2 regions of the Peribacillus sp. NPDC097198 genome follow, and region 1 is predicted to be linked to the other one. Evidence: riboswitches for the same ligand, from Rfam matches in the RefSeq annotation. Region 1 holds a riboswitch; the other holds the start of a gene.
The links. A riboswitch is a leader RNA that binds a small molecule or an ion and turns the genes downstream of it on or off. The one in region 1 is predicted to bind preQ1.

Region 1 (4,628 bases):
TCAGGATAGCAGCCACATCACTACATAAGAAAATGAGTAATCACACTCACGAATAAAGACCCCATTTTCGAAAAGCCTATGAATAGGGCGCCCTGACAAAAACCATCCGGAAAGTCACATAGAAGAAATTAAAAATACGAACAGCACCAAAACCCAAGAAGTCATTTTACTCTCTAACTAGCGCTGTTCTGAGTGAATAAAAAATCCAAGAGGTAGATTGGGAGGGTGATCATGGAATCCGGGAACAGATTGAAACAGGAGCAACTCGACAAAATATGGCTGGCACTTATATTGGAAGCCAAAAGAATTGGCCTAACGATAGAACAGGTCAAGAAATTCATCGAGAAGAACTCAAGTGACGAGCCTGCCCAAAAAATTCGTTAAAAAAGTGGACTTCCAGGAGTCCACTTTTTTTTCATTTTTACATCTAAATCATTCAAACGCTCATACTAATTCTTAGATAACAAAAACCAAGGACGTGAGCTTAGATGGATTTTTTCTACAGCCAAGAAACACTTACTACCCTTCAGTGGATTTTGAGAGCCATCATATCATTCTTTTTTTTACTCTTTGCGGTTAAATTGATGGGGCGCCGGGCCATTTCTCAGTTAAGGTTGATTGATTTTTTAATGGCACTGATCATTGGAAATATTCTTGCCCACCCATTATCTGATGAACAGTTAGGCTTAAAGGGACCGATGATCACGTCTGTCGTACTAGTTATTTTATATATAATCAGTGTATTTGTGAGTCTTCATTGGGGCAGACTCCGTAATTTTTTTGAAAGCCCTCCTTTGCCTCTTATAGAAAACGGACAAGTCATCCATAAAAACTTAGTCAAAGCACGAATTTCTATCGATATTATTTTATCCGAATTAAGAAAGGCAAAAATTGAAGAAATTCAAAAAGTTGCTTTGGCATTTTGGGAACCGGATGGGACTATTTCGTTCTTCTTACTTCCCCAATACCAATCAGTGACCCCTGGTGATATAAAGTTGACCACAAAGCCATTTTCTTTTCCTATAACCATTATTAAGGAGGGAAAGATTGATTTTCACGAATTAAACCGAGTGGGTAAGGATGAAGGATGGCTGAAAAGGAAAGTAACCATGTACAATGCGGACATAGCCGATATTTTATTGGCAACTATCGATACTAACGGGAACGTGAAAGTGTTCTTATACAGCTGAATTTCAACAGACAGAAGATTTTAATATAAGAAAAGGCCACCAAATTTAACTGGCGGCCTTCCCACTTTACCAAATCAAGTTATTTAAAAAACGATGCACATCTTCATAAACTTGCTCCCGCTCTTTCCCCAATGTGATGATATGCCCTGATTGCTCATACCATATCAATTGCCTATGTTGCGTATCGACATCATTGAAGATCATGGGTGCACTTTCCGTATAGTCGGAATCGTCCAACCGGCCCTGTTGAACAAGAGTCGGTGCCGTAATCAAATCTAAATTTTCACTAGTATCTTCTATGATATGCAAAACGTCTTTCAACGAGTGCATAGGCTCTTTTTCTAACCGTTTAATTTCTGCATCGATTTGGTCTGGGTCTTTGCCTTCGAATTTTTTGTAGGCCCTGGCATAACTGATCATACGATTATGTAATCGACTCACGTCTCTCCCTTTCATCGGGGCACACATCGAAACGACACCTTTCACAGGGAATTCCGTTCCCACTTTTAAAGAGAAGACCCCACCGAGGGAAATCCCGACCACGGCGATATCCTCGTACCCTTCTTCTTTAAGGAAACGGTACCCATCCACTACGTTTTTCCACCATTCCTTTGGACCTGTATGGATGAGCTCCTCAGCTGGCAATCCATGACCTTTATATAGAGGTGCGTGGCAGGTATAGCCGCGGTCATTGAGATAACGACCCAACTTCTTCATATCTGCTGTGCTTCCAGTAAATCCGTGAAGTAAGAGAACTGCTCTCTCTCCACCTTTGTATGTGAATGACTCAGGTGCAATGACTTTCATACTATCTGCTCCTTTTCCTCAAGTTGTATATATTGAAATTTCTGATAAAATCATTAACTATTTAAAGTAACCCTCTTTACCCCGATTATAGTACCTATGCCTTACTTAGGACAAGTGATGCGGTCCGAAGGACATTTTACTATGACTGGTTTTATTTAGCAATCTAAATTTTCCTTTTTTAGTTTAGCAATGATGTACCTTATATTTCGAGGTACATCATGTTAATAAAAAGGTACGTAATCATACCGTACCTTTTCCCTTCTTATTATCGATAACCTTGTTTGACTACGCAGGATAGGAATCTAATTTCCTATAAGAAAAACCCGTTTAACAACGGGTTTTGTTTACTCGCATTCTCTCGATTCTAGCTTATCAAGCTTATGCTTTCTGTAGTTGGCACAAGAAAGCTTCAAGCATTCTCCCTGGACTTGCGGACCATATTTCTCGCGAAAAGCCTCCAAGCAATAGCACTTATCTTCTTCTTTAGTATCATCCATCAAGCGCATTCCCTCCATTATTGATCCGCTTTTCAAGCCTTACATGGATTTTCCCCAATAGAATGGCCCCCATTGACTGAATGACCGTTTTGACAATGATTTGACCAACAATCGCGGCTGGTACAGAGGACCACGGCAAGATGTTCGCCCCCAGTGGACTAAGCCCAATCACCACAAATATTGCGGAATCGAAAAAGCCTCCAACTACCCCTGAGTAAAATACCCTCCAACTTAATGGTAGCTTCAATCGAGTATATATTTCCGTATCTGCCGTTTCCGCCACCACGAATGAAAGGGCGGAAGCAAATACGATTAATAATGTATCCCCTAACAAGAATGATACACTTGCTGATAAAATTAATGCCAGAATAATGCACAGATAAGTCCTTGCCCTGCCAAACTTATTTTGAACTAAATCACGGAAGATGAAGGTCCCTCCGATCAACAATGTCCCCATCGGGATGATGAACATACCAAATTGCAGTGGCATAAAAGCGGCTGTGACCACATTCGCGGTTACAATGGACAATAAATACAATAGAACTCTAAACATTCCTTACAATCTCCTTTTATAGGAAAAAACAGCACCCTAAGAAAGAGTGCTGTTCTCCTTAGTTTTTTTGAGAGGGTAGCTAGAACCTCTTCCGCCTCAAGCGGATTATCTTTTTTCCTTTTTCATCTTATCTTGGATACGGAAGTAAATCAAGGATAAAAGTACCCCCCCACACGTATCTAAAGGTAAAGAATATATAATAGAAGAGAAACGGCATTCCATAGAAAGTATGACCTCCCCACCCTTTTCCTTACACGCCCCGTTTATTTCCCCAGATATATGTATGCAGCTGGGGGAGCACCTTCACATCATTCAGTTCGTCATCGGCAATCACCCGATTAATCAACTGTTCATATTTCCCCAACAGTTCACTGACCAACTGACGGTCATCCGTCGTCACGCTGTCACCATTTCCTACCTGTAGGTAATAAGGAATGCCGGGATAGCGGGCATGTACATTCTTCGCATATTGATAATCCGCTTCATCAAATACGACAATCTTCAAAGAGATTTGATTTTCGTCCCTTCTATCGGAAAGCTTAGCTAAGATGTCATCGAGTACTTCAAAATCGGTCTCCATCCTGGAACTTGGCGGTTTTGGTGAAATCGTCAGTTCATCAATATCGAGAAACCAGTCCTGCCACCGGCTACCTTGTGTCTCCACGCCCATTCTGATGTTCTTCTCTTTCAAAAGGGTGACTAACTCCGCCATGTTTTTCAGGAGGCCGGGATTGCCCCCGGATATCGTCACGAAGGAGAAACCCTTGCCTCCCTTGTGTTTTAGCTCCTCCCATATTTCCTCGGCTGTCATCTGGACGATATCTTCCTTGCCAGTCCCATCCCAAGTGAAGGCGGAATCGCACCAAGCACAGGAATAATCGCAACCAGCGGTCCGGACGAACATCGTCTTTTGCCCGATGACCATGCCTTCCCCTTGAATGGTCGGGCCGAAGATTTCCATGACGGGCAGTCTACTCACAGTCCATCCACTCCCGTCTTGCTTCAGCATAACTCGTCGGCGTTTCATAAAGACGGACAAATTCGACCCTAGCCCCTTTATAATCCTTGTTTAGCAAGGCATCAGCCATCTTTTCATATATCCAGACGACGATATTTTCAGCTGTCGTATTCATAAGCGGCAGCGTTTCATTCAAATAGCGGTGATCCAGGTGAATGTCGATTTCATTTTTCCAGATCTCTTTGATGTCGCCAAAGTCGATCATCAACCCACGGGAATCATTATAGCCGCTTATGCCAAAAATGACCTTATACGTATGGCCATGCAGATTCTTGCATTTCCCTTCATAATCATGAAGATGATGGGCTGCATCAAACGTGAATTCCTTGCTCACGAGCACCCGTCTTTGATGATAGTTCAATTGATTACGATGAATGTCCTGTTCTATTTTTTGAAGCTTATCGACAATCTTGAACCCATACATTATAGTTTCACCTGCCGTCTAATCACATAGTCATCCAGACCCCTTTTTCGAAGCTTGCATGCCGGACACTCCCCACAGCCATCGGCTATGATTCCGTTATAACAAGTCAGCGTCTTTTCACGAACGAAATCAAAGGCAC
Region 2 (4,628 bases), on a different contig from region 1:
CTTTTATGGTATCGAAGGTCTTAAAATGACCGTTGGGCAGTGGGATATTCTCCTCACAACGCGTAATCTTCTTCATTGCCCATGTTTCTTGATCGGAATCTTCGCAGTATATCAATGAATCTCTGTAGAATTGCGAGTACTCGGCAAGCTCGCTATCTTTTTTCCCTTTATAGTCCACATTCTCCAATTGGAATAACTGAAGGCCAAACGTATTCGATTCTAGCCATCTACCTTCTCCATCCTTAAAATTCACAAAGTCTACCATTGAGTTAATAAGGGTACTTCGAAGTTTCTCTTCTTCTTTTAATTGTTTGAATTCTTCTCTTTTAGATAAGTAGAGAAATAAAATCAAACCGATTAATAGGACAAAGATGAACCCTTCTGCTCGCTGGAGTTGAAGGAACGCCTCTTTATTATTCAAAGAATTAGTTAAATAGTAATTGAAAACAAGTAATGTGGTCATTCCAGAAAGAATGTAGATTACTAATATGATACGTCTCGGCATATGGGGTCTCCCTGAATTTTCCGACATTTACAAAGCTGAAATACATACACATTTTAACAAATTATTGGCTGAAAATGTAGGATTCCACGCAAAAAAACAGGCCACAAGGTCACCTGTTTTTCTTAAAGAGTGATAGGTTCTTTTTTTTCTTGAAGCGCTTGTAGAGAAGGAAAAACGTTAAGAGCAGGAAACCGAGTGCAATCAATGTATATTGATTCATTTCTACGGAAAGAAGTCCATATGGGATTAAAGAGAGAAAGAAAAAGTAGATGAGATTGCCTAATGCTGTTGCCATTAAGAAATCTTTGAAGGTGACGGAACTAACTCCAGCTGCAAGGTTTATTAAACTTGTCGGTATGAAAGGGAAAATCCTACCGGTAAAGACATACATAAACCCATGATCCTTGACGGACTCCTGCCAGTCGGTACCCATCTTTCTTAAAATCAATGACTGGAACCAGTGCCTGGCAGCATAGAAAATGGTTCCTGACGCGACCACGCTTGTTAACCAACTCCATAGATACCCGAATGCAAAGCCAAAGATCGTTACATTAATTGTTAAAAGTAAAATCAGGGGGATGACAGTAAAGGAGTTCTGAATGATCATCAAAACGAACGTCACTACAAAGGTAAGAAGGAGATTTTCTGTCAATATGGTTATCACGGATTCCAAGTCGCTATTCCAAATCATCGTGAATATTTCTGAATTTAGCCCGATGAATGTTACTACAATCAGAAGGACGAGTAACATCAGTATTTTTTTCTGCAAAAAGTCACCACCATTTATCAATTTTTTCGAGAATGGTTGAAAAAAAGAGCCGCTGCATGTAGCAGACAGCTCTTTGGATATAATGTTCTTTATGCACAGTGAGTTCAAAGCAGCTTTCCAAATTGAATTCTTTTATTCATTATATAAATGATGGGTGCACCAATCAGAAGGACGAGGAACTCTGCGGTAGCCGTAGCTGCCCAGCTTAATAAGAATGGCGCTCCTACGACTAAATTCAATTGAATAGCAATTAAGAACATCGTCATTGTGAATATGATAATGGTCACGGCCATTCGACCCTTAATGCCCGTTATGAAACGGGAAGAAAAGATGACAAGCAATAAGGCTATCAGAGATTGCCCGACCCCGAAAATCAAGTCATATGCCCCTAGCTGTGAAAAGAAGAGGTTGGATATGAACACACCGACGACTATGCCGTATATATATTTTTTATTAAAGACAATAAGGTGGTTTAACATTTCGGGTATGCGAAATTGGAACACCCCGGATATAATCGGCTGAAACACGAATGAGACAGCGATATATATGGCAGCCAATAGACCATTTATCGCTAGTGTACGAATATTCATTTTTTCTCTCTCCCTAGTTTTTTATCGTGGGATGGTTACGAACCACGTTTAGGCTTTTGCCCGAAGTTTAATAGTATCGTATATTGGCCTCTTTCGTCAATTTCAAGATTTTATGCGGAATATTGAATATCTAGAATAAAGGAAAGAGATTTTGCTTTACTATAGTGAAGAATGGTACGATTTATAAAAAGAGTTAAAGGGAAGGGATGAAAGTAAATGTCAATCGAGAGTGTTAGGGCCCACTTTAAACAATGGAACAGGGAACATGATGTGATGGAATTCAAAACATCTAGTGCCACAGTAAACCAAGCTGCGGAGACAATCGGGGTTATACCCGCGCGCATTGCCAAAACGTTGTCATTTAGGGGAGAAGGAGACCAAGCAATTTTGGTCGTGGCCGCTGGAGATGCGAAAGTCGATAATAAGAAATTCCGGAAAATGTTTGGGTTCAAGGCAAGGATGTTATCTCCAGAAGAAGTTCTTGAACAGACCGGACATGCAATCGGGGGTGTCTGCCCATTTGGATTGGCAAATGAACTGGATGTTTACTTGGATGTTTCGATGAAACGGTTTGAGACAGTTTTCCCGGCTTGCGGGAGCGCGAACTCAGCCATTGAACTTTCACTCGGGGATTTATTTCAATTCTCAAAAGCAAAGGACTGGGTAGATGTTTGCAAGGACTGGGAACAAGAAGTGAATGAAGATATGCAGAAACATATCATTTGAATGAAGGAATAAAGTCCACTTCATGTGGACTTATTTCTGATAGTGGGGAGTTATTAGGTTCTAATGAATTAGGATAGAATGCCAATGATGGAGGGTCATGGATGTCCAATGTAGAGTACAAAAACAATAATAGTAGTTATCACAGTCTTAAAAATCTATATGAGGAAAATATCACGGTCAGAAGCATAGCCCAAGAGTTTGAGTTTTGTGGAAAAGATGAATCGGCCATTGATATCAAAAATGTAATGGAGGAAAAACACTTTGATACATTGGCCGTGAAAGACCAGGGGGAAATCGTTGGTTATATCGATAGACATGAACTTGGCGAAGGGAACATTTCGGATTATATGAAGCTCTTTTCCCCAAGGGAACTTGTATCGGATTCAACGCCCTTGATCCAATTGTTAGGCATTTTTAAGAAGAAAACGAGGGTATTCGTGTTAGAGAATAATTCAATCAAAAAGTTAATCACGCATGCCGACCTCCAAAAACCACCAATCAGGATGCTGATTTTTGGCTATATCACTTTATTGGAAATGAGACTTAGTGATATTATCATGCATCGATTCGGGGGTGAAAGCTGGTATCCGATGATTAGTGAGGATCGTCTACATAAGGCAAGTGAATTATATGAAAGGAGAATGGAGAAAAATGAGGAGATTAATTTAATTGAATGTCTACAAATTAGCGATAAATTCGACATTATTCATAAAGATAAAGAGTTGAGAACATTTTTTCAAATCCCATCCAAAAGTAAGGGGAAGAAAGATGCCAATGCCATCAGGAAGTTACGGGATAAGATTTCGCATGCTAATGAACTTGGGATGGATATGTCTTGGATTGAAATCATAGAAGTGGTCGAAATCTGTGGCCGCTTGCTGGAAATCTCTGAGTCCTATCATTATGAATGGGGATAAACAGATAGAAGGATTGGAGAAAAAGGGAGAGTGCTGGTTGCTCCATTTTCAATATCCCGGAAAACCTTGAGGAAGTCGTTAGGAGAACCTGTTAGTATGCGGTTCTTTTTTTTGTTGCGGAAAAAAGCTGCCTGAATGGAAGGCAGCTTTTCTCGGTCTTTAAAATTCAGGCAGTTCATCCAGATTATTTTCTTTAATGCCATCAGGCTCACTCCGCAAAATGTCCCGACCATATTTATGAAAGACATCTACGTTTGCGAGTGCACCAGCCTTGGCTTCTGAAAGAGCGGTGGGATAGTCCAGTTCCCTTCCGGTATTTGTCTTGATGGCGATGATATTATCCTCTTCATTCTTCCGTACGGCGACAATTTCTTCTTTGTCGTTCCCACCTTGTTGGTTTGCTTGTGGCGTTCCTTGTTGTTTGTAGGATTCATAGGCTTCTTCAAATGTGTCCATTGTACACCTCCTCTTTATAGGGTGAACCATTTTTCCAGCAATATACGAACTGGTTTTCGTCATCATTGAGCCGGATTTCTGTCATAATGGGCCGAATTTTCGGCTAGGATTTACGTTTGAACCTAACTTGATTGGACTTTTCTGTTTGGCATGGCACTTGCATTATAAATAAGTGGAAGTGAGAAAAACACGGACCTAAGGGAGGAATAGAATCATGAATGTAAATCAGGGGACAAGTACGGTGGAATCGAAAACATTGAAGGATGTTAAAACAATGAAGGCAGCGGTCGTCAATGAATTTAAACAAGAGCTTGAAATAAAGGATGTACCGATTCCGGATTTAGAGTATGGTGAGATTCTAGTTAAAATTAAGGCATGTGGCGTATGTCACACGGATTTACATGCAGCACATGGCGACTGGCCGGTGAAGCCAAAGCTCCCGCTTATTCCTGGACATGAAGGAGTAGGGATTATCGAGAAGGTAGCAGAGGGCGTCACAACATTGAAAGTCGGTGACCGAGTAGGGATTCCATGGCTTTATTCAGCATGTGGCGACTGTGAATACTGTTTAACGGGCCGTGAAACGCTCTGCTTGGATCAACTCAATGCAGGATATTCGGTGGACGGAGGATATGCGGAATATTGTAAGGCACCGGCAAAATATG

Region 2: another riboswitch for preQ1. It lies ahead of ACIQXQ_RS15400 (QueT transporter family protein); the one in region 1 lies ahead of ACIQXQ_RS12820 (VUT family protein).

What each region holds. Positions count from the first base shown of each region.
Region 1 is NZ_JBIWDO010000006.1:187,885-192,512, forward strand. Features, by position in the region: gene ACIQXQ_RS12800 (anti-repressor SinI family protein) at 232-384, shown strand; gene ACIQXQ_RS12805 (DUF421 domain-containing protein) at 489-1,190, shown strand; gene ACIQXQ_RS12810 (alpha/beta hydrolase) at 1,257-1,997, opposite strand; gene ACIQXQ_RS12815 (hypothetical protein) at 2,342-2,497, opposite strand; gene ACIQXQ_RS12820 (VUT family protein) at 2,487-3,047, opposite strand; PreQ1 riboswitch class I at 3,100-3,142, opposite strand; gene queE (7-carboxy-7-deazaguanine synthase QueE) at 3,298-4,026, opposite strand; gene queD (6-carboxytetrahydropterin synthase QueD) at 4,019-4,489, opposite strand; gene queC (7-cyano-7-deazaguanine synthase QueC) at 4,489-4,628, opposite strand, start outside.
Region 2 is NZ_JBIWDO010000008.1:110,282-114,909, reverse strand. Features, by position in the region: gene ACIQXQ_RS15410 (ATP-binding protein) at 1-505, opposite strand, end outside; gene ACIQXQ_RS15405 (TVP38/TMEM64 family protein) at 615-1,274, opposite strand; gene ACIQXQ_RS15400 (QueT transporter family protein) at 1,379-1,864, opposite strand; PreQ1 riboswitch class I at 1,872-1,916, opposite strand; gene ACIQXQ_RS15395 (YbaK/EbsC family protein) at 2,081-2,590, shown strand; gene ACIQXQ_RS15390 (hypothetical protein) at 2,692-3,507, shown strand; gene ACIQXQ_RS15385 (DUF3892 domain-containing protein) at 3,667-3,963, opposite strand; gene adhP (alcohol dehydrogenase AdhP) at 4,238-4,628, shown strand, end outside.